3 regions of the Arthrobacter sp. SDR-2R genome follow, and region 3 is predicted to be linked to each of the others. Evidence: riboswitches for the same ligand, from Rfam matches in the RefSeq annotation. Region 3 holds a riboswitch; each other region holds the start of a gene.
The links. Region 3 has a riboswitch for cyclic di-AMP ahead of AC3ANU_RS18570 (C40 family peptidase). Riboswitches for the same ligand answer to the same signal wherever they lie in the genome.
Positions count from the first base shown of each region.

Region 1 (6,658 bases), 1.5 Mb from region 3:
CGCAGGTGAAGCACCGGCGGGCCAGGCGGTGGGGCGGGCCAGGGGGCGGGCGGAATCCCGCCGGCCCCGTCAGGTCAGGTCTTGTTTCCGTGGTCGACGGCGAAATCACCGCCGGGATACATGACGGTTTCATGCCCGTCGTCAAAGCGGACCACATATGGTGGGCTGCCGCCCTCGCCACGGACTTCAAGAATCACCCCATGCCGGTCCGAGGACCCCACGGTCCTGCCGTGCACGACAATACGGTCGCCTTGGGCTGCCTCCATGGCAATCACCTCCCAGCCCCCAGATTACGACTCGTGGCCGCGTGGGAACAGGGCACCATGGCAGGATTCCGGTATGCCGTTGAACCTCATCCTGCTCGCCGATACCCACATACCCAAACGCGCCAGGGACCTGCCGGAACAGGTGTGGTCCGCCGTCGAAAATGCCGATGCCGTATTCCACGCGGGCGACTGGGTGGAGGCAGCCCTGCTGGACGAATTCGAACGCCGGAGCAACCGGCTGCTGGGTGTTTTTGGCAATAACGATGGGCCCGAATTGCGCCGGCGCCTGCCCGAAACGGCAACTGCCAACCTGGACGGAGTCCGCTTTGCGGTGGTCCATGAGACGGGGCCGGCCAAGGGCCGCGAAGTGCGGTGCGATGCGCTCTTTCCCGACGCCGATGTCCTGGTGTTCGGCCACAGCCACATCCCGTGGGACACGGTGTCGCCGAACGGCCTGCGGCTGCTGAACCCCGGGTCGCCCACGGACCGCCGCCGCCAGCCGGCGTGCACGTTCATGGAGGCCACGGTCGACGGCGGTCAGTTGGCCGAGGTCCGGCTGGTCACGGTCCAGCGTGACTGACCCGCCGCGCCGCTTGGCATGAGGCGGCCTCTCTGCCTAGGCTAGGAACCGTAAGCATGCTTAGCTTTTTGCCTTCCTGTAACGGTGCAAATCGCGGGCTGCTTCAGTACCCGGGGCGACGAACCAGCCCGTGTCCGCACGACCAGGAGGACCACCATGACTGACCAGTACACCTTCCGCAATCCCGTGACGGCCTACGAAAAAATCTCCCCGCCCAGGCAGCACCAGCCCGAGCCGGGGCTGGATGCAGAACTCGAACCCAAGGCCGACCTGGGCGAGGAGACCTACCGCGGCACCGGCCGGCTGGAAGGCCGCCGGGCCATCGTCACCGGCGCGGACTCCGGCATCGGGGCCGCGACGGCGATCGCCTTTGCAAGGGAAGGCGCCGACGTCGTGCTGTCCTACCTGCCGCAGGAAGAAGCGGACGCCTCGCGCATCGCCGGAATCATTGAAGCGGCCGGCCGCAAGGCCGTCAAGGTGCCCGCTGACCTCAAGGATTCGGCGGCATGCCGCGACCTGGTGGAAACGGCGGTGGCGGTCCTGGGCGGGGTGGATATCCTGGTCAACAATGCCGGGAAACAGGTGGCCCAAGAGGACCTGCAGGACATTTCCGACGAGCAGTTCGACCACACCCTGAAGACCAATGTCTACGCGATGTTCTGGGTGACCAAGGCCGCCGTGCCGCATATGCCTGCGGGTTCGACCATCATCAACACCACGTCCATCCAGGCCTACAACCCGTCCCCCACCCTGGTGGACTATGCCACCACCAAGGCGGGCATCAACAACTTCACCAAGGGCCTGGCCCAGCAGCTTGCGCCCAAGGGCATCCGGGTGAACGCTGTGGCCCCCGGCCCCATCTGGACGCCCCTGCAGGTCAGCAGCGGCCAGCCCAAGGAGCAGCTGCCGGAGTTCGGCCAGTCCACGCCCCTGGGCCGTGCCGGCCAGCCCGCCGAACTGGCCCCCGCCTACGTCTTCCTGGCGTCGCCGGAGTCCAGCTACGTCGTGGGCGAAACGCTGAACGTCAACGGCGGCAGCCCCACGCCCTAGCAGCCAGCCGCGCTCCGGCTGCCCCGGTCCGTGTGGTCAGCCGGCTGCGTCCTGCGCCGCCAGGAGCTCGTCGGTGGCAGGGTCCGGCTCGCCGTTGAAGAACTGGGCCAGGACAGTCTTGAACACTGTTTCTCCGGGTGCTGCCCGGAGGAACAGTGTCATGGAGGAGCGGAGTTTCCTGGCGTCGATGCCACCGAAGATGTCCTCGGCCGGCTGGTCGGCATGGTTGGCCAGGACCGTGGCACACTCGAGAAGCCGCGGGCCCAGGACTTCGTGGTCCAGGTAGGCCCGGGCTTCAGCCAGTGAAGAGATGGCGTATTTACGTGACATGGCGCTCTGCCCCAGCCCGGCAATCTGCGGGAAGATGAACCACATCCAGTGCCCGGACTTCCGGCCGACCTGCAGCTCCCCCAACGCCTGGTCATAGGTTCCGCCGGTGTTTTGGGCGGCAACAAATCGCCCAAGATCAAACGGCTCATTCATGTGGATCTCCTTCATTCGTCCGCTTTTAGAAAGTCAGTTCCTTCATGAGGGCAGCGGCCGCCGCCTGAAGATGGGCGTCCGGGTCCCCGCTCCACCGTTCCACCACACCGCGGGCCCGCTGCCGTTCACGCTCCCCCAGCCCTGCCAGCAGCGGCATCAGGACATCGGAGAGCAGGGGCGCGGTCAGATCCGCTGTGTGGGCGGAGCGGAGGAAGCCTTCCAGCCGGGTCAGGTCCGAATGCTGCAGGAGCCGCACCCGTGACTGCAGCAGCACCACGGCGGCAAGGCGGCGCTCGAAAACCGGGCGGGAGCCGGGCCCCGGCTGTCCCCAGAGGGCAGAGGCCAGCATCACGGTTGCGTCGTGGTCCAGGTCCTTGAATTTGCGCAGGGCGTCGCGCACAGTTCCACGGACGGCGCCCACGGAGGAACCATACGAGGCCAGCACACCGCCCAGGCGGTGTGCGACGTCGTCCGCGCGGTACCAGGCGCCCTCATTCTGGAGGGTACGGTCAACAAATTCCGCCGCAGCGGACACCACGTCCGCCGTGCCGGTCACCGCGCGCGCCCCGCGGAGGCGTGGTGGATGCAGAACGGGGTCCAGGGCCGGGCTTCCAGCCTGCCCTCGGCGATGGGTTCCCCGCACACCGCACAGATGCCATAGGTCCCCGCGGCCAGCCGGGCCAGGGCAGCTTCAATCTGGTCCAGCCCCGCCGAGCTTTGTTTCAGCAGCGCCGATGCCTGTGACAGCTCGAAGGCGATCGTGGCGCCCTCCGGATCGTGTTCGTCGTCGACGTTGGAGTCCTGGCGGGCCGAATTCGCAGCGTCGATGTCCGCCCGCAGCGCCGGCAGCAGCGCCATCCGCCGCGTCCGCTCCTCTTCGAGCAGTGCACGGAACCGTCCGAAATCTGGCATGGGGAAAGCCTAGCGCGTCAGTCAGTACCAGTTCAGGGATACGGAATGGTTCCATGCCCCGCAGGGCGACCCGTAGCGGTCACGGATGTAGCCCAGGCCCCATTCGATCTGCGTCCGGTAGCTGGTCAGCCAGTCGCTCCCGGCGCTGGCATACTTGCCGGGCGGCAGTGCCTGGGCAATTCCGTAGGCCCCGGACCACGCGTTGGTGGCGGTGGTCAGCCAGTTGGATTCCTTGGTCCACAGCTGGGCCAGGCACAGGAACTGGTCCTGGCCCCAGCCGAAAGCGGCAAGGCGTCCGGACGCGTAGCTTTTCGCCCCTGCCGGATCGTTGACCGCTCCGCCGGGAATGGAAGGCACGACGACGGCGGGCGGGCTTAACAGGGCCGGCTCGGCTGGCGGCGCCTCCGGAACGGAAGGGACAGGGTTGGCCGGCGGAGGGTTGGCCGGCGGAGGGTTGGCCGGGACAGGATTGGCAGGGGCTGGATTCACCGGGACAGGATTGCCGCCCACGGCGGCTGGGGCGGCTGGTGCGGGCGGCCTGGGCTGCTGGGCGGCCGCCGCGGCAGCCTTGGCGGCCGCTTCGGCCTGGCGGCGGGCCTGCTCCTCCGCTGCGGCGCGCTTGGCCGCCTGGGCCGCCTCGTAGGCAGCCAGCGCAGCCTGGCCTTGGCGGTACTCCCCCTCAAGCGCCGCCGTCGTCCCTTTCAGGGCGGCAAGCTGGGCCGTTAGCTCGCCGCCGTGCCGCTGCTCCTCGGCCACCTGCCGTGCCAGTGCGTCCCTGGCGGAACTGGCTGCCCCGGCTTTTGCCCTTGCCTCCCCGGACAGGCGCTCCCGTTCGCTCCTGGCAACCTTTTCCTGTTCCACCAGGGCAGCGGATACCTTTCCGGCCGCCGCCGCCTTGACCACCAACGCGGCCGTCTTGTCCCCCACGAGCTTGACGAGGTTGAGGCCCTGGACGCTGTTGGTCCCCAGGGCGTCCAGCGCCACGAAGAACCCGGCGTTGGTCCCGCCTGTCTTGTACGACTGCACGGCCAGGGCGCCGAGGTCCTTCCGGTACCGGGCCACTTCGTCGTTTGCGCGGGCGGCCCGTGCGGACAGGGTTTCCAGGCGTGATGTGGCGGACTGGAGCTCTGCATCCGCGGCAGCGTATTCGGCGGCCGACCGTACGGCTGCGTCCCCGGCTGCCTCCGACTGCGCCTGCAGGCCGGTCAAGAGCCCGTCGATGGTGGCAATTTCTGCAGCTTTTGCCGCTTCGGACGACTGCGCCTGCTGCACATCCGACCAGGAGGGATATCCGCCGGGCGGCGGCTCCTCCGCTGCGGCCGGCAGCACGGTGGCGGCGGCCAGGGCGATGGCCAGCACGCCACCGAGGAGCGGGTCCCTCGGCTGGTCACGAACAGGGGCATAGTCCCGAAGCTTACCGTCCGGCGCGGCCCCCGAGGGCGCGTCCGTGGCCACATTGTTACCGTTTGCAGCGATAAAGACCCTGCCTGCATCGGTCGAGGTCACCGCCCGAAATGCGAAGTACATCAAGACGTTTGCGCAATTGAGAGGGGAGCCTCGTATGTTATCCAAATGTGACAATCGGGGGCAGCGCGGGTTATGGTCGTTTGGTGTCCCTCTCAGACGGGACATTCCCGTCAGCATGCCGAGCCCTGCCGCTGATCATGGGATTCAACCGCTTTCCGTTTGGCAGGGACGGGGGAACCAAGTTTCTACGGCCACATGTGGCCTTGGGGTTAAGTCGTTAGCGCCTCCGCCCGCGGAGCCAGCTACCGGCCGGGTATCTCCAGCCCGAACCCGACAGCTCACCCCGCAGGCATGGGAGAGGCGATCAACTGTGTCAAAAATTTCCACCACTGCCCGTCACCGCGCGACTCCGGCCCGCTCCATTGTGCTCGAGGGCCTCGCCGTAACCGCCAAGTCCCAGGCCCGTTCGCTGGGCCGTCCGGCGCTTGCCGTTGCTGCAGCGTCCGGTATTGCCTTTGGCGTCGGAGCCCCGGCCCATGCAGGTGTCACCGGCCCGGACACCACTGAGAACACCAGCGTCCAGGCATACTCCGCACCTGCCCCGGCAGCAGCACCCGCCGCAGCAGCAGGAACCGTCCACACGGTGGTGTCCGGCGACACCATCGGGGCCATCGCGGCCGCCCATGGCGTCAGCCTCAACGACGTCCTGGCCGCCAACGGACTGGGACTGTCCTCCATCATCTACCCCGGTGACCAGATCCAGATCCCCGGCGCTGGCCACACCGCAGCCCCGGCGCCGGCAGCAGCTCCCGTCCAGACGGCAGCCGCAACCGCACCGGCAAACACCGGCATGAACATGTCCTACGCCTCAGCCGCCCCGGCGGCGTCCACCGGCACCGGGACCGGCGCTGCCATCCTGGCATCCGCTTACAGCCAGGTCGGCGTGAACCAGGACTGCACCGCAATGGTTGAGAAGGCCCTGCGCTCCGTCGGCAAGTCCGTCGGCGACCTGGCCCCCACGCAGTTCTTCCAGTACGGAACCGTTGTCGGCGCTCCCGCCCCCGGCGACCTGATCATCACCTCCGGCCACGTGGGCGTGTACGCCGGCAACGGCCAGGTTGTGAGCGGCGGCGTCAACGGCTACAGCACCGAGGTCCACTCCATCAGCTGGCTCGGCGGCTACTCCGCAGTCCGCGTAGCCTAGCCTTCGCAACGCTTTGGCAGCAGCAGGCTGGTACTAAACAGCAAAGCTGTTCTTAGACAGGAGGGCGGCAGCCGGGTATTCCCGGCTGCCGCCCTCCTGTCATTTCCGCACCGTACCGCTGAACAGTCACGTCCCGCAGAAGGTCATGTAGGTGCCGAAATCCTCAGGGGCACCTTCGGCGTAGCGTTCCAGGCCCGGCCGCTCGGCGAAGGGGCTGCCGACGGCCTCGAGCAACTGCTGCAGGGGAGCCAGGTTTCCGTCAGTGGCGGCGGACAGCGCCTCTTCCACGAGGTGGTTCCGCGGAATATAGGCAGGGTTCACGCTGTCCATCAGTTCCGCGTCGGGCCCCAGGGCCTGCCACCGCTCCGCCCAGGCGTCGAACGCTTCAAGGTCCAGGACCATGCCGCGCACGGGACGGAGGTCCCCCCGCGCGGCCTTGCCCAGGTTCCGGAAGAACAAGGTGTAGTCCACCGGCCCGTCCTTCAGGATGGCAATGGCACCGTCCACCAGGGCGGAGGCGGCGTCGCTGTCCGCATCTCCCGACAGGCCCAGCTTGGCCTTCATGCCGCCGGACCACGCCTGGCTGTACTGTCCGCGGAATCCGCCAAGTACCTCCACCGCGGGGGCAACCGCCTTTTCCTGGTCCCCGTCGATCAGCGGCAGCATTGCCTCCGCCAGCCGTGCAAGGTTCCATTC
Region 1 covers NZ_CM173231.1:2,478,466-2,485,123, reverse strand. The annotation lists gene AC3ANU_RS11605 (DUF1918 domain-containing protein) at 75-266, opposite strand; gene AC3ANU_RS11600 (metallophosphoesterase family protein) at 340-846, shown strand; gene AC3ANU_RS11595 (glucose 1-dehydrogenase) at 1,003-1,896, shown strand; gene AC3ANU_RS11590 (DUF1810 domain-containing protein) at 1,933-2,379, opposite strand; gene AC3ANU_RS11585 (DNA alkylation repair protein) at 2,405-2,935, opposite strand; gene AC3ANU_RS11580 (TraR/DksA family transcriptional regulator) at 2,932-3,291, opposite strand; gene AC3ANU_RS11575 (aggregation-promoting factor C-terminal-like domain-containing protein) at 3,313-4,797, opposite strand; cyclic di-AMP (ydaO/yuaA leader) riboswitch at 4,955-5,125, shown strand; gene AC3ANU_RS11570 (C40 family peptidase) at 5,129-5,962, shown strand; gene AC3ANU_RS11565 (protein adenylyltransferase SelO) at 6,089-6,658, opposite strand, start outside.
Region 1: it holds a riboswitch for cyclic di-AMP, as region 3 does, so the genes downstream of both, AC3ANU_RS11570 (C40 family peptidase) here and AC3ANU_RS18570 (C40 family peptidase) in region 3, are expected to answer to the same signal.

Region 2 (6,658 bases), 160 kb from region 3:
CGCGCGGCCCTGATCCTGTGGGGCGGCTGGCTCGTGGTCACCGGAGGTGTCTTCAGCTTCATGAGCGGCATTGTCCATCCCTACTACTCGGTGGCACTGGCGCCGGCGATCGCAGCGCTGGTGGGCATAGGCGCAGTGGAGCTCTGGCGTGGCCGCAGCTACTGGCCGGCCCGGATCGTCCTCGCCGTGACCGTCCTCGGCACCTCTGTGTGGTCGGCAGTCCTGCTGGGCCGCGACACGTCGTGGCTCCCCTGGCTGCGGGTCGCCATCATCGTGCTCGGCGTCCTCGCCGCCGCCGCAATCCTCCTCCGCCTCGACGCACTGGGCACCTCGAAACCGGGCACCTCGAAACTGGGCGCCTCCGGACGGTTCCGCCGGGCCGGTGCGGCCGCCGTCGTCGTCGTATCCCTCCTGGCCGGCGGTCTTGGGACAGCGGGGTGGACCCTCGCCACCGCTGCTTCCGCCCACTCCGGTTCCATTCCGACGTCGGGCCCGGCGGGTTCGTCCGCGGGTGGCTTCGGCAACCGTGCCGCTGGATTCGGCGGCGCACGGGCTGACGGCAGGGAGGCCGCCACTGACGCTGCCAACGGTGCGGGTGGACTCGATCCCTTCGGCGGCCTCGACGGCGCAGCCGGCCCCGGAGGTGCCGGGGGTGCCGGGGGCGCCGGCGGCCCGGGCGAAGGATCCGCAGATGCGGCGGTGGCGGCACTCCTGAAGGCCACCACCACGAAGTGGTCCGCGATCGTCTCCGGCGCCAGCCAGGCAGCCAGCCTGGAACTCGCCACGAACACCAACGTCATTGCCCTGGGCGGTTGGAACGGCGGTGACCCCTACCCCACGCTCGCCGAGTTCCAGGACATGGTGGCCAAGGGCGAGATCGGCTACTTCATCCAAGGCGGTGGCATGGGTGGCGGCGGCATGGGTGGTCGCGGCAATTCCGAGGTGGCCGCCTGGGTCCAGGCCAACTTCCAGGCCCAGACCGTAGGCAACTCCACCGTGTACCAACTCACCAAGTAGGACTCCATGGCCAGCCACTACCCAGCGCCCGTCCACACTGCGTCGGTCCACACCGGACACCCTGCCGGCGCTCCTGCCGCCGCGCATCATCCTGTCCCGGCCTGCTACCGGCCGGACCCGCGGGCGCTCCGGCGGGGGCTGGAACTGGCAGCGGTGCTGGCCGGGACCGCCGTGCTGTACTTGTGGAACCTTGGAGCATCCGGCTGGGCCAACGCGTTCTATTCCGCCGCGGCCCAGGCCGGATCGCAGGACTGGACGGCCTGGTTTTTCGGCTCTTCCGACGCGGCCAACGCCATCACGGTGGACAAGCCGCCGGCGTCGCTGTGGATCATGGGGTTGTCCGTCCGGATCTTCGGCCTCAGTTCCTGGAGCATCCTGGTCCCCCAGGCACTGATGGGCGTCGGCACCGCCTGGCTGCTTTACCTGGCCGTACGGCGGGCCGCGTCGCCTGCCACGGCCGATCCACGCCTGGCGCACCGCGCAGGACTGATCGCCGCGGCCGTCCTGGCCCTCACCCCCGTTGCCACGCTGATGTTCCGCTTCAACAACCCGGACGCCCTGCTGGTGCTGCTCATGACGGCAGCCGCCTACGCGGTCCTCCGTGCAGTCCAGGAGGACCGGTTGCGCTGGCTCCTGCTGGCCGGAGTGTTCCTGGGCTTCGGCTTCCTGGCCAAGCAGCTGCAGGTCCTGCTGGTGGTTCCGGGATTCGCAATCGCCTACGCGCTGGCAGGCCCGCACAGTCTCCCGCGGCGCCTGCTCCGGCTGGCCGCGGCGGGAGCGGCCATGGTGGCCTCCGCCGGGTGGTGGCTCCTGGCGGTGGAGCTGACGCCGGCCGGCCTGCGTCCCTACATCGGCGGATCGCAAACCAACTCCATCCTGGAGCTCACGCTGGGTTACAACGGGCTGGGCCGGCTGACGGGCGACGAGACCGGCAGTGTGGGCGGCGGCAACGGCTGGGGAGATCCCGGGCTGCTCCGGATGTTCAACAGCGAGTTCGGCGGCCAGATCGCGTGGCTGCTGCCGTCCGCCCTGATCCTTGCGGCGGGCCTGCTGTGGTTGGGCCGGCGGGCCCCGCGGACCGATGCGGTGCGCGCCGCCGTCATCATCTGGGGCTCGTGGGTGCTGGTGACGGGCCTGGTCTTCAGCTTCATGGCCGGCATCATCCACCCTTACTACGCCGTGGCGCTGGCGCCGGGGATCGCCGGGCTTGCGGGGCTGGGCACGGTCCTCCTGTGGCAGCACCGGCAGCAGCCACCCGCCGCACTCCTGCTGGCCGCAGCGGTGGCCGCGGCCGCCCTGATGGCCTTCCAGCTGCTGGGCACCACGTCCGCCTACGGCGCGTGGCTGCGTTGGCTGGTCCTTTCCGGAGGCTTGGCGGCCGCAGCGGGCGTGGCGTTCGGCAGGTTCCTGCGCTGGCGTGCCGTGCAGCGGACGACGGCGGCGCTCGCCATTGCGGCGTCGCTCACCGGGCCGCTGGCGTACTCCCTTTCCACGGCGTCGACAACGCACAGCGCGGCGATCGTCAGTGCCGGGCCCTCGTCGGGCTTCGCCCCTCGCGGGACGGGCCCTGGCCGGAGCGGGACAGGCAGCACCAGGCAGCCAGCAACCCAGGGAAACACGGCCCGCCAGCAGGGCGCGCCCGGGGGAACACTTCCCGGCGGAACCGCTGCTGCCGGTGGTCGCGGAGGCGGGGCCGTGGGAGGCCTCTTGGGCGCCCCCACGCCGTCCGCGGAACTCGTGGCAGCACTCAGGAATGGCGCCTCGGGCTACACCTGGGCAGCGGCAGTGGTGGGGTCGAACAACGCTGCCGGTTACCAGTTGGCAACGGAACTGCCGGTCATGGCGGTGGGTGGGTTCAACGGCACAGATCCCGCCCCTACCTTGGCGGAGTTCCAGGATCTGGTGTCCCAGGGAAAGATCCACTACTTCATCACAGGCGGAACCATCCGGGCCAGTACCGGTTCGGACGCTGCCGCCCAGATCGCCCAGTGGGTGGCGAACAACTTCACGGCGCAGAGCATTGGCGGCACCACCGTCTACCTGTTGGCTGGGTAACGGGAACTGTAACGGTCGGCGCGCTGCGCTCATGAAATGGGGCGGCCATACCCCAATGGGACCGAGGTTACGAACGGGGAATCCGGCAAATCAACGCGCTGAGGATCGTGACTTCCGTTACCTAAATGTGACTTTCGCGTGCACTTCCTGTAGCGTCGATTGGGTGCGGCCCCCGTTCGGGCCGCATATCCCGGGTCGACGCCAAGCTCTGCCGCTTCCCCGGATTCCGATTGAGCTACGGCAGAGGCGGGGGACCCACCGTCCCGGGCACTGAATGCCCTTGGGGTTAAGCCAGTACGTGATCTTTCCGTATGGCCGGATGCCCTCATCCGAACCCGACAGCTAACTCCGCAGGTGTGAGAGGCGATCAATCATGTCCAAGAACACGGCAGAAGCACGCCTGCTGCAGGCCAAGGCTAAACACAGGGCCAAGCAGCAGGCCAAAAAGACCACCCTGGGCCAGCGCGCCGCCGTCCTGGCAGTATCCTGCGCGGTGCTGGTGGGGGTAGGCGCGGCAGGACAGGCCACCAGCAGCATGACTCCGGTGTCATCCACCGCATCCAACCCTCCCACGTCGGCGTCCGACGCTCAAATGAGCATCGAGAAGAGCGAGATCCGCTCCAACCCGGCAGCAAACCCCGCTCCCGCTGCCATCAGCGTGGCGCCGCAGGCAGCGGAACCGGCCCCTGCAGCGGCACCGGCAGCCCCCGCACCCGCCGCGCCAGCCCCGGCCCCGGCGCCTGCCCCCGCACCTGAGCCGGCTCCCGCCGTCGCGGTTAACGATCCCGCAGGCGCCCAGGCGTACGCCGCCAGCCAGCTGGGCGCGTTCGGCTGGGGACCGGACCAGATGCAGTGCCTGCAGACGCTGTGGACCAAGGAGTCCGACTGGACCACCACGGCCACCAATTCCAGCAGCGGGGCTTACGGCATCGTCCAGTCCCTGCCCGCTGAGAAGATGGCCAGCGCCGGTGCGGACTACCTCACCAACTACCGCACGCAGATCAACTGGGGCCTGGACTACATCAAGAAGAGCTACCAGTCGCCCTGTGGTGCCCTGAACTTCCACCTGTCCCACAACTGGTACTAGGCACTCCTCCCCCCGGCGGCAGCGATGCCGGGGAACTGCACCAAAGCGGCGGGCCGCATCATCACGATGCGGCCCGCCGCTTTGGTTAACCAGCGCTATCCGGTGCCCTCACCAGCTTCCTGTCCGTCGTTCCGCCACGGGATGTATTGGACAGCCCACTTGTTCCCGTCCGGATCGGCAAAGTAGACGAAGTGGCCCCAGTCCTGCACGTCCACGTCGCTGACATCCACGCCGTTGTTTTTCAGCTGGTCATGGGCGGCATTGATGTCGTTGACCACCAGCTGCAGGTTGGAGCCCGTGCCGGGCGGGGCGTCGACGAGTCCTTCGCCGATGCAGATGGAGCAGGCCGAGCCCGGCGGCGTCAACTGCACAAAGCGGATGGAGTCCGACGGCCGCTCGTCGTAGTCGGCGTTAAAGCCCACTTTGTTGACGTAGAAGTCCTTGGCACGGTCAACGTCGGATACGGGGACAAAGACAAGCTCGAGTTTCCAGTCCATCCGCACAGGCTAGCGGCGGGACACCCGTTGGGAAAGAGCCCGTTCAAACAGGGCAGCAGCGCTACCCGGCGATGCCGTAGAGGCGGTCGCCGGCGTCGCCCAGCCCGGGGACAATGTAGGACTTCTCGTTGAGCTTCTCGTCGATGGAGGCCAGGACGATGTGCACGTTGGCCCCTGACAGTTCCTCCTCCAGCCGCGCCAGGCCCTCGGGGGCGGCCAGCAGGCAGATGCAGGTGACGTCGGAAGCGCCGCGCTTGAACAGGAACTTGATGGCTTCGCGCAGGGTTCCGCCCGTGGCCAGCATGGGGTCCAGGACGAAAACCTGGCGGCCGGTGAGGTCCTCCGGCAGGCGCTCCGCGTAGGTGATGATGTCCAGTGTCTCCTCGTCCCGGGCCATGCCCAGGAAACCCACTTCAGCGGTGGGAACCAGCTTGGTCATGCCTTCCAGCATTCCCAGGCCGGCGCGCAGGATGGGAACCACCAGCGGGGTGGGCTTGGTGAAGGCGGTGCCGACGGTGGTGCTGACGGGCGTCTCGATGGTGACGGGCTCGGTGCGGACCTCCCGAGTGGCTTCGTAGGCCAGCAGGGTCACCAGCTCTTCCGTCAGCTGGCGGAAGACCGGCGACGGCGTGTTCTTGTCCCTCAGGACAGTGAGCTTGTGGGCGACCAGGGGGTGGTCAACAACGAGAGTGCGCATCCCCCAAAACTATCACTCGGCGCTGCCCTTCCCGCGTCCGGAGTGTTCGCCGTCGTGCAGTTCCTCGGCCACCACGTCCCGGACGATGGGACGGTCGAACGACGGCGCTGCCCCTGCGTGCTCGCGCCTTCGGACCAGGTGGAACAGCCGGTGGGCCAGGATAACGATTGCCACCCAGGCCAGGCCCAGGATCCAGCCGGCCATAACGTCCGTGAGCCAGTGGTGGCCCAGGAAGACCCGGCTCAGGCCCATGGCGATGATGAAGATCGAGCCGGCGGTGATGGCGGTAACCCGGACCCGCATGGTGTGGAACTGAAGGCAGATGAGGTAGATCACCAGACTGATCACCACGGTGGTGTTCAGGGTGTGCCCGCTGGGGAAGGATGGCGAATCCTCGTAAGGGGGGACGGCGTCCGCATGGTCGGGCCGGGTACGGCCCACCAGCTTCTTGCCGAACGTGGTGGCGGTGACGGACGCTGCCGCTGCACCGCCGATCAGGACCAGCGGACGCCAGTTCCGGCTCAGGAAGGTCAACCACGCGGTGAGGATGCTGGCCAGGATGGGCATCCCGATGCCGCCGCCGATGTTGGTGAAACCGGTGACAAAGGAGTCAAGGCCGGGGCTGCGGAGGCCTTCGGCAAAGGCAAGGGCAGGCTTGTCCAGGTTGGCCAGGCCAGCGGAGTCCACCACATCGTCGTAGACCTCTGCCCCAAGCAGCGCCAGGGACACGATGACCACACCGCCCACAAGGATGGTGAGGATCAACGCCGCATAGGGTTTGAACCAAATACCCAATCGGTCCCGAAGAGTGTCCATGGTGCCTCCCGGCATCGGCAAGTAACCTGACTAACCCCGAAACTATCATTGAGCCATGCCCTTGCCCGAAAAGAAACACGAGGCCTGGATGGGCCTTGCCCTGGCGGAGGCCCGCCGTGCGCTCGACACGGAGGACGTGCCCATCGGCGCCGTAGTGATAGGGCCCGACGGCGACGTTCTGGGTTCGGGACGCAACCAGCGGGAGGAGCTGGGCGACCCCACAGCCCACGCCGAGGTGGTGGCCATCAGGGAGGCGGCCGGACGGCTGCAGGAACGGGCACGGCTCGGCGGCGGCCAGGGCGACGGGTGGCGCTTGTCCGACTGCACGCTGGTGGTCACCCTGGAACCCTGCGCCATGTGTGCGGGCGCAATCGTCCTGGCGAGGATTCCCCGGGTTGTGTTCGGGGCCTGGGATGAGAAGGCCGGCGCTGCGGGATCGGTATTCGATATCCTCCGCGAGCGCCGGCTGAACCACTGGGTTGAGGTGTA
Region 2 covers NZ_CM173231.1:4,173,873-4,180,530, forward strand. The annotation lists gene AC3ANU_RS19200 (ArnT family glycosyltransferase) at 1-1,017, shown strand, start outside; gene AC3ANU_RS19205 (ArnT family glycosyltransferase) at 1,024-3,072, shown strand; cyclic di-AMP (ydaO/yuaA leader) riboswitch at 3,280-3,440, shown strand; gene AC3ANU_RS19210 (aggregation-promoting factor C-terminal-like domain-containing protein) at 3,446-4,159, shown strand; gene AC3ANU_RS19215 (glyoxalase superfamily protein) at 4,255-4,656, opposite strand; gene upp (uracil phosphoribosyltransferase) at 4,718-5,353, opposite strand; gene AC3ANU_RS19225 (phosphatase PAP2 family protein) at 5,366-6,169, opposite strand; gene tadA (tRNA adenosine(34) deaminase TadA) at 6,225-6,658, shown strand, end outside.
Region 2: it holds a riboswitch for cyclic di-AMP, as region 3 does, so the genes downstream of both, AC3ANU_RS19210 (aggregation-promoting factor C-terminal-like domain-containing protein) here and AC3ANU_RS18570 (C40 family peptidase) in region 3, are expected to answer to the same signal.

Region 3 (6,658 bases):
CGGCTGAAACCCGCCAGCGTCAAGCCGTTCGCCTCGGCCAGTTCCACGGCAAGACTGGAAGGGGCACTCACGGCAGCCAGGACGGGAATGCCCGCAAGGGATGCTTTCTGGACCAGCTCGAAGGACGCCCTGCCAGATACCTGGAGGACGGTTCCGGTAAGAGGCAGGAGGCCCTCGCGCAGTGCCCAGCCCACCACTTTGTCCACGGCATTGTGGCGTCCCACGTCCTCGCGCAGGCACATGAGCTGCGGCTCGCCGTCGTCATCGATCCTGAACAGGCCTGCCGCGTGCACGCCGCCGGTGTCCTCGAAGACACGCTGGGACTTCCGCAACATCCCCGGCAGGGCGGCCAGGACTTCCGCGTCCACAGTCAACGGGTCCGTCCGGGGGCTGAAGTGGGAGGACTTTTGGACAGCTTCGATGGAGTCCGTTCCACAGATGCCGCAGGAGCTGGACGTGTAGACGTTGCGGCCGGTGTCGGGAACTGGCACATCCGGCCGCAGCTGGGCCTCCACCACGTTGAATGTCTGGACACCGTTCTCGTCCTCGCCGGCACAGAATCGCAGCGAAACCAGCTGTTCGGGGGCCCATATGACCCCCTCGGACACCAGGAATCCAGCCACCAGGTCAAAGTCGTCCCCCGGGGTTCGCATGGTGACCGAATAGGAAAGCTTTCCCAGCCGGATCTCCAGCGGTTCCTCGACGGCGAGGACGTCTTCGCGGTGGCGGACCGGGTACTCCAGGGCTCCCGGCGAACCGTCCAGGACATACTTGTGCACCTTGCGGCGCTGGGTTACGCGTCCCATGTTCCACCCTGCTTGTTCATTACTCCATCATGGCACCAACAGGGGCCGCCTCAGCCCAGGAGGGCGCTCCAGTCCACGGGTCCGCTGGGTGCCGGCTTACCCTTGGGCTGGCCTGTCCGTGCGGCGCTTCTTGGTTTGGCTTTGGCCGGGCCGTCCTGGGTAGGAGGTATTGGCGGCCCCCATGGCAGGGCCAACGCGGGCACCGGCTCGCCGAGCTGCACGCCGTGCGGTGGCACTACCAGCACACCGTCCGCGGCGGCGAGCCCGCGCATCATCCCTGGCCCCGTATGCTGCGCCGGGGACGCCATGCCGTACAGCAGCCGGAACGGCATCAGCCGGGTACGCCCGGGGTCCGGCTCGATCATGGTCCCGCACGGCACCTCCTCCACCGCCGGCATGGGACGGTGCCCCAGTGCGGCCAGCAGCGGGGCCCCCACAGTGGAAAGGGCCATCATGGCCGCGAGCGGGTTGCCGGGAAGCCCCAAAACGAAGCGTCCGTCGGGCAGTTCGGCGAGCACGGCGGGGTGGCCGGGCCGCATGGCCACGCCATCGATGATGAGCCGGCCGCCGAGTTCGGCCACTGCCCTGCGGAGGTGGTCCGTTCCCGAGCGCCCGGTGCCACCGGTAGTAATGACGACGTCGGCCGGCAGGTCCGGCGCGTCCGGCACCTCCGGCAGCACGTCCTCGAGCGCCGCAAGCCATTCGTCATAGGAGTCGCCGATCCGCTGCTGCCCGACGGGTATGCCGCCCAGCATGGCGACGACATCCGGCAGCTGCGGGCCGAAGGTGTCGCGCACCTGGCCCGGGGCCGGCGTGCCGTGTTCCACCACTTCGGACCCGGTCAGGACCAGGCGCACCACGGGCTTTCCCTGGACCTGCACATCGTCGTAGCCTGCCAGCGCGGCAAGTGCCAGGTGGGCGGGATTGAGCTCCACCCCCGCCTTGACCAGGATGTCCCCTTCCAGGGCTTCCTCCCCGGCTTTCCTGATGTGCTCTCCCGCGCGGGGCTCGCCCGGGCGGGCCTTGCCTCCGGTCATCAGGAGTGGGAGTCCTTCATCGTCCTGGCCAAGGACTGCGCTCTCGGTGCGAAGCACTGCCTTGCCGCCTGCAGGGATCAGGCCGCCGGTGGCGATGGGGCTGGCCTGGTGCGGTGCCAGCCGGGTGCCGGGTTCCACCGGGATCCAGGGGCCGCTTCCGTTGACTACCCAGCCGTCCATGGCCGAGGACGCATAGTGGGGCATGTCCTGGAGGGCCACGATGTCCTGGTCCAGTTTGCGGCCCAACGCGATACGCAGTGCCACTGGTCCGGGAGGAATGGGGGTTGCGGCGTCGAACGCCGCCTGCCGGGCCTCTTCCCACGTGTGGGCAGCATGGTGCTGGCCCGCATGCCCTGCTTCCGCCGTCCCGGCTTGGACTGCGCCGGAGTCAGTGGTTCCGGGTTCAGTGGGTCCGGGTCCAGCTATGCCGGCCGGCCCTTCCGCTTCGCTGCCAGGTGGCGCCTCCGGATCGCTTTGGGGTTCCGCGGTCATTCGCCGGGAGTCCCGGCGGCAGCCTCGGCCTCGTAGTCCTTTGCCAGTGTGCGGGCAACGGCCAGGGCCGCATCCATTGATTCAGCGTCCATCTCCCTGCCGGGAGCCGCAGCCAGGCCCGCAGCGAACCCGGCGATGAAAGTGGTGAGCGGAGCGGCTGGCCGGACCACAGCATGGGCGGCGACGCCCGCAAGCGCCAGCACCGCGTTGACGTCCACCTGGACGTCCTCAAGCTTGTACGCCTGGAGAAGTGCCCTGCACCACTCTTCCAGTGTTTCGTCCTGGCTCTTCACGTATTGCCTCCCACGTTTGCTCCGCCCGTCTGCCGGTCCTGGCGTTCGCTCTGGTTCCCGGCGGCAATCCCCAGCGCGGCAGCGTCATCCCAGGTATCCACATCAGAGGTGGACCCGGCAGGGACTGTGACAAGCTGCACGTCCAGATTAGCAAGGAGCGACCTGACAGAGCCGTTGACCAGCGCCCCGCGGGCAGCGAGGTCCCTGCACGCCTTTGTTAACTCAGGCGTGCGGTAAAAACCCACCAGTGGCTGTGGGCGGTCGCCTTCGGCAGCCATGACATTTGCCGGGTCCGCCGCCGTGGACATCTGCAAAGCTTCCTGAAGCGCTGCCACCGCTTGGGATGCCAGCGGCATGTCGCAGGCCAGCACCAGGAGGTAGGGCGCACCCTCGCCGATGTCCGCCAGCGCATCCAGCCCGGCCGCTATGGCTGCCGCCGGGCCCGCGAAGTGCGGCTGCTCCCTGCAGCTCAGCAGGTTGGGAGGCCAGATTGGCAGGGAAGCCATCTCGCCCACAACTGCCACATGCCGGGCCCCCGCGGCGGCAGCGACAGCGCGTTCGAGGAGGGATTGGCCTTGGAAGACGAGCGACTGCTTGGGTACGCCGCCCAGCCGCGATGACCTCCCCCCGGCCAGGATCACGGCATCAAAGGCAAGCCCGTTCACTTCCACTCCCCCAGCCTAGCGACCGGCAGCGTAGGGGCCGCACTGCGGGTCAGAACATCCGGCGCACCGGAGCATCACGGCAACTCAGGCAGCGCGGGGTGTCAGGCAGCGCGTTCCGGAAGCAGGAAGGGGTCCCAGGCCGGCGTGGGCTTCTCCAGTTCCTTGATCTGCCAGATGGTTCCGTGCGGCGGTTCGGGCACGAACCGCAGGGTCCATCCCATCTCGGCTGGAGTGTGGTCGCCCTTGACGTTGTTGCAGCGCAGGCAGGCGGCCACCAGGTTCTCCCACGAATCGGCCCCGCCCCGGGACTTGGGGTGAACATGGTCAATGGTGTGCGCCGCTTTCCCGCAGTAGGCGCATTTATGCCCGTCGCGCCGGAGTACGCCCCTGCGGCTGACGGCCGTGGAGTGGTTGTACCGGGGCCGGATGTAGCGGTTGAGGAGGATCACGGACGGGCGGCCCAGAATGTCAGTAGGGCCCACCACGGGGTCGTCACCTTCGGCCACCACACTTGCCTTGCCCGTGAGCACAAGCACCAGCGCCCGGCGGAAAGTAATAACCGCCAGCGGTTCATATCCAGCATTCAGAACGAGAGTGCGCATGCACTTACCTCTTCACGGCCGCACCCGTCAGGGGCACGAGGGCCGGCTGCCCTCGGCATGTCCGGGCTATGGATCGACATCACAAGAGTAAACAAAGAAGTGCAGAATCGGGTAATCGCCACTCTGGAGCAGGACAACGGCTGGACACCGCGGGAGGGTCGGCCGCGGGCGGCGCGGGCCGATTAAGCGCGAAGGACCCCCACCGGGATGGCGGGGGTCCTTGGGGGCATTGCCAGGCCTGCGGCCGTTCAGGCCTGCCTTGGGATGCTTAGTTGACGCGGATGAACACGGGGCCGGAACCCACGTTTGCGCTGAAGACCACAGTCTGGTTTCCGTTGTAGCCGCCGTGGACTGCCATGCCGTTTCCGGCGTAGACAGCAATGTGGGCCATGCCCGCGCCGCCGTCAGCGTAGTAGATCAGGTCGCCCGGCTGCGCTTCGGCTGCACTCACGGTGCGGCCCAGGGACAGGTAGCCGGCGGGCCAGTCATGGAAGTGGATGCCGACGGCGGCCAGCGAGTTGGTGACCAGCATGGTGCAGTCCTGCATAACGCCGAGCTGGGCGTAGGCGGCCGAGAGGATTGCAGCGCCCTTGCCGCTGGCGGAAGCCTGGGCAGCGGGAGCGGCCGGAGCAGCAGCGGTGGCAACCTTGGCGGTGACCTTGGGAGCCGCAACGGGCTCGGCGGCAGGAGCAGCTTCCTGCACCTCGACCTGGGGCTCAGGCTCGGCGACGGGAGCCGGCGTGGTGGTGACAGCGGGCTTCTCGTAGCTGATGGCGATGGTGGAAGCCGCGGAAATCGGGGCGTCGATTGCGGATTCAACTTCCAGTGCGGACGCCGGAGCGGAATCACGCTTGACGTTGGCGTCGGCAGCGTTGGCCGCGATGCCGCTGGTCAGGACCAGGCCGGAAGCGGCAGCGATAACCGCAGCCTGGCGGCCCATGCCGCCTGCGTTGTCGCTGACGGCCTTTGCAATAACAGCGATCGAGTTGGTTTTGGTGACCTCGGCGCGATGCCGTGCGGTGGCACGAGTCGTCATCAGTTCTCTCTTTCGTTTTTCCCTCAAACCGCTTGTAGGCAGGCGAAGGTTGTTGGACGCGCCGGCATCTTGGGGGTACGTCGGCGCGTCCCGAACGGGGATGTGGTTTCTAGCGAAAAAGCCTTGGGCAAAGAAATAGCCCTTGGAGCGTTAAGCCCAAGAACTAGTTGCCGTAGTGGTAGTACGAGGAGGTGCCAGTGGCTGCAGGCGAGTGGAGCAGCGTGCCCTGGGAGGGGTTGAGTGCGCTGATCATCATGCCGTTGCCGACGTAGATGCCGACGTGCGCGCCACCGTTCTGGACAACCAGGTCACCCGGCTGCGGGGTGGAGGTGGGAGTCATGATGCTCCACGCATTGGTGCGGGGGATGCTGATTCCGGCCTGGGCGTAAACCCACTGCACGAACCCGGAGCAGTCCCAGCCGGTGACCGGGCTGGTGCCGCCCCACACGTAGGAGTGGCCGATGCCGGTGTAGGCGATGGCAGCGATGCCCGAGGTTGCCGCAGCGGATACGGTCTCCGCCGTCTTGGCGGCCGGAGACGCCTCCTGGCCTGCAGTGGTGGCGCGGTTCGCCGAGGCCGTGGACTGGGTACGCACCGCTTCCACCTTCGGAGCAGCGGTGGTCTTGACGACCGGACGCTCGAAGGACACCGTGGCCGTGGGTGCGGCCGTGACAGCGAGGGCTGCCTGGGACGAGCCGGACTCGGTGGAGGCAGAGACACCGGCCGTGGTGTCAGCTGCCGTGGCGGGCAGGCCCATGCTCAGGATGAGGCCGGAAGCCGCTGCCACAACGGCAGCCTGGCGGCCTACGGTCCCGGCATTTGCGCTGACGGCCTTGGACATGGCGTCCAGGGGGTTGGTGCGAACCGTTTGCGCACGGTGGCGCGCAGAATGATGGCGTGAAGACACGAAGGTAGCCTCTCCCAATGCCTGCGAGGTGAGCTGTCGGATTCGGATGGGAGTCACCCGGCCACGCTGCTTCCTGGGAAGCTTGTGACTTAACCCCAAGGCCTTCTGAACATGAAGGCCAAAATTGGTTCCCCCGCCCCTGCCAGACGATGAAATGCGAACGGACCTTGAGCGGTGGCAGAGTTAGGCAATCCACTCAAGAGCGTCAACTTCGGAAAAGTTGACGCGAGTTAGACGGTACAGCAGTTTTGCTTCAATGTCACATTCAGGTCACGGCGCGTCGCGGACATGTGAGAGCGGGCAACCATTTGGTTACAGCCAGCCCATGGGATCGACAACTTCGCCATTGACCTGCACCTCGAAGTGGAGGTGGCAGCCGGTGGATGCGCCCGTGGTACCGCTCAGTGCCACCACGTCCCCGCGGGAGACGGTCTGGCCCACCTTGACGTTGAAGGACGAGAGATGGTTGTAGGTGGTCTCCAGCCCGTTGCCGTGGTCAATGACCACGCGGTTTCCGCCACCGAACTGGTGCCAGCCGGCAAAGGTCACGGTACCTGTCGCGGCGGCCAGGACCGAGGTCCCGCACTGCGCCACGAAGTCCTGGCCCCGGTGGAAGTCTCCGGAGCCTCCGGTGATGGGACTGACCCGGTAGCCGAAGGGGGAAGCGGTGGTGAGGGAGGCGAGGGGTGCAGCCAGGGTGCCGGCCGAAGCGGCACGCGTGACGGAGCCGGCGGACTGGGCGCTCAGGAGTTGCTTCAGCTTCCCGTCCGGGTCGGCCTGGGTCACCACGGCCGACCGGCTGAAGTCGATCTGTGCTCCG
Region 3 covers NZ_CM173231.1:4,017,786-4,024,443, forward strand. The annotation lists gene fdhD (formate dehydrogenase accessory sulfurtransferase FdhD) at 1-806, opposite strand, end outside; gene AC3ANU_RS18545 (molybdopterin molybdotransferase MoeA) at 857-2,335, opposite strand; gene AC3ANU_RS18550 (DUF6457 domain-containing protein) at 2,332-2,628, opposite strand; gene mobA (molybdenum cofactor guanylyltransferase) at 2,625-3,299, opposite strand; gene AC3ANU_RS18560 (HNH endonuclease) at 3,395-3,895, opposite strand; gene AC3ANU_RS18565 (NlpC/P60 family protein) at 4,164-4,931, opposite strand; gene AC3ANU_RS18570 (C40 family peptidase) at 5,095-5,772, opposite strand; cyclic di-AMP (ydaO/yuaA leader) riboswitch at 5,843-6,022, opposite strand; gene AC3ANU_RS18575 (M23 family metallopeptidase) at 6,151-6,658, opposite strand, start outside.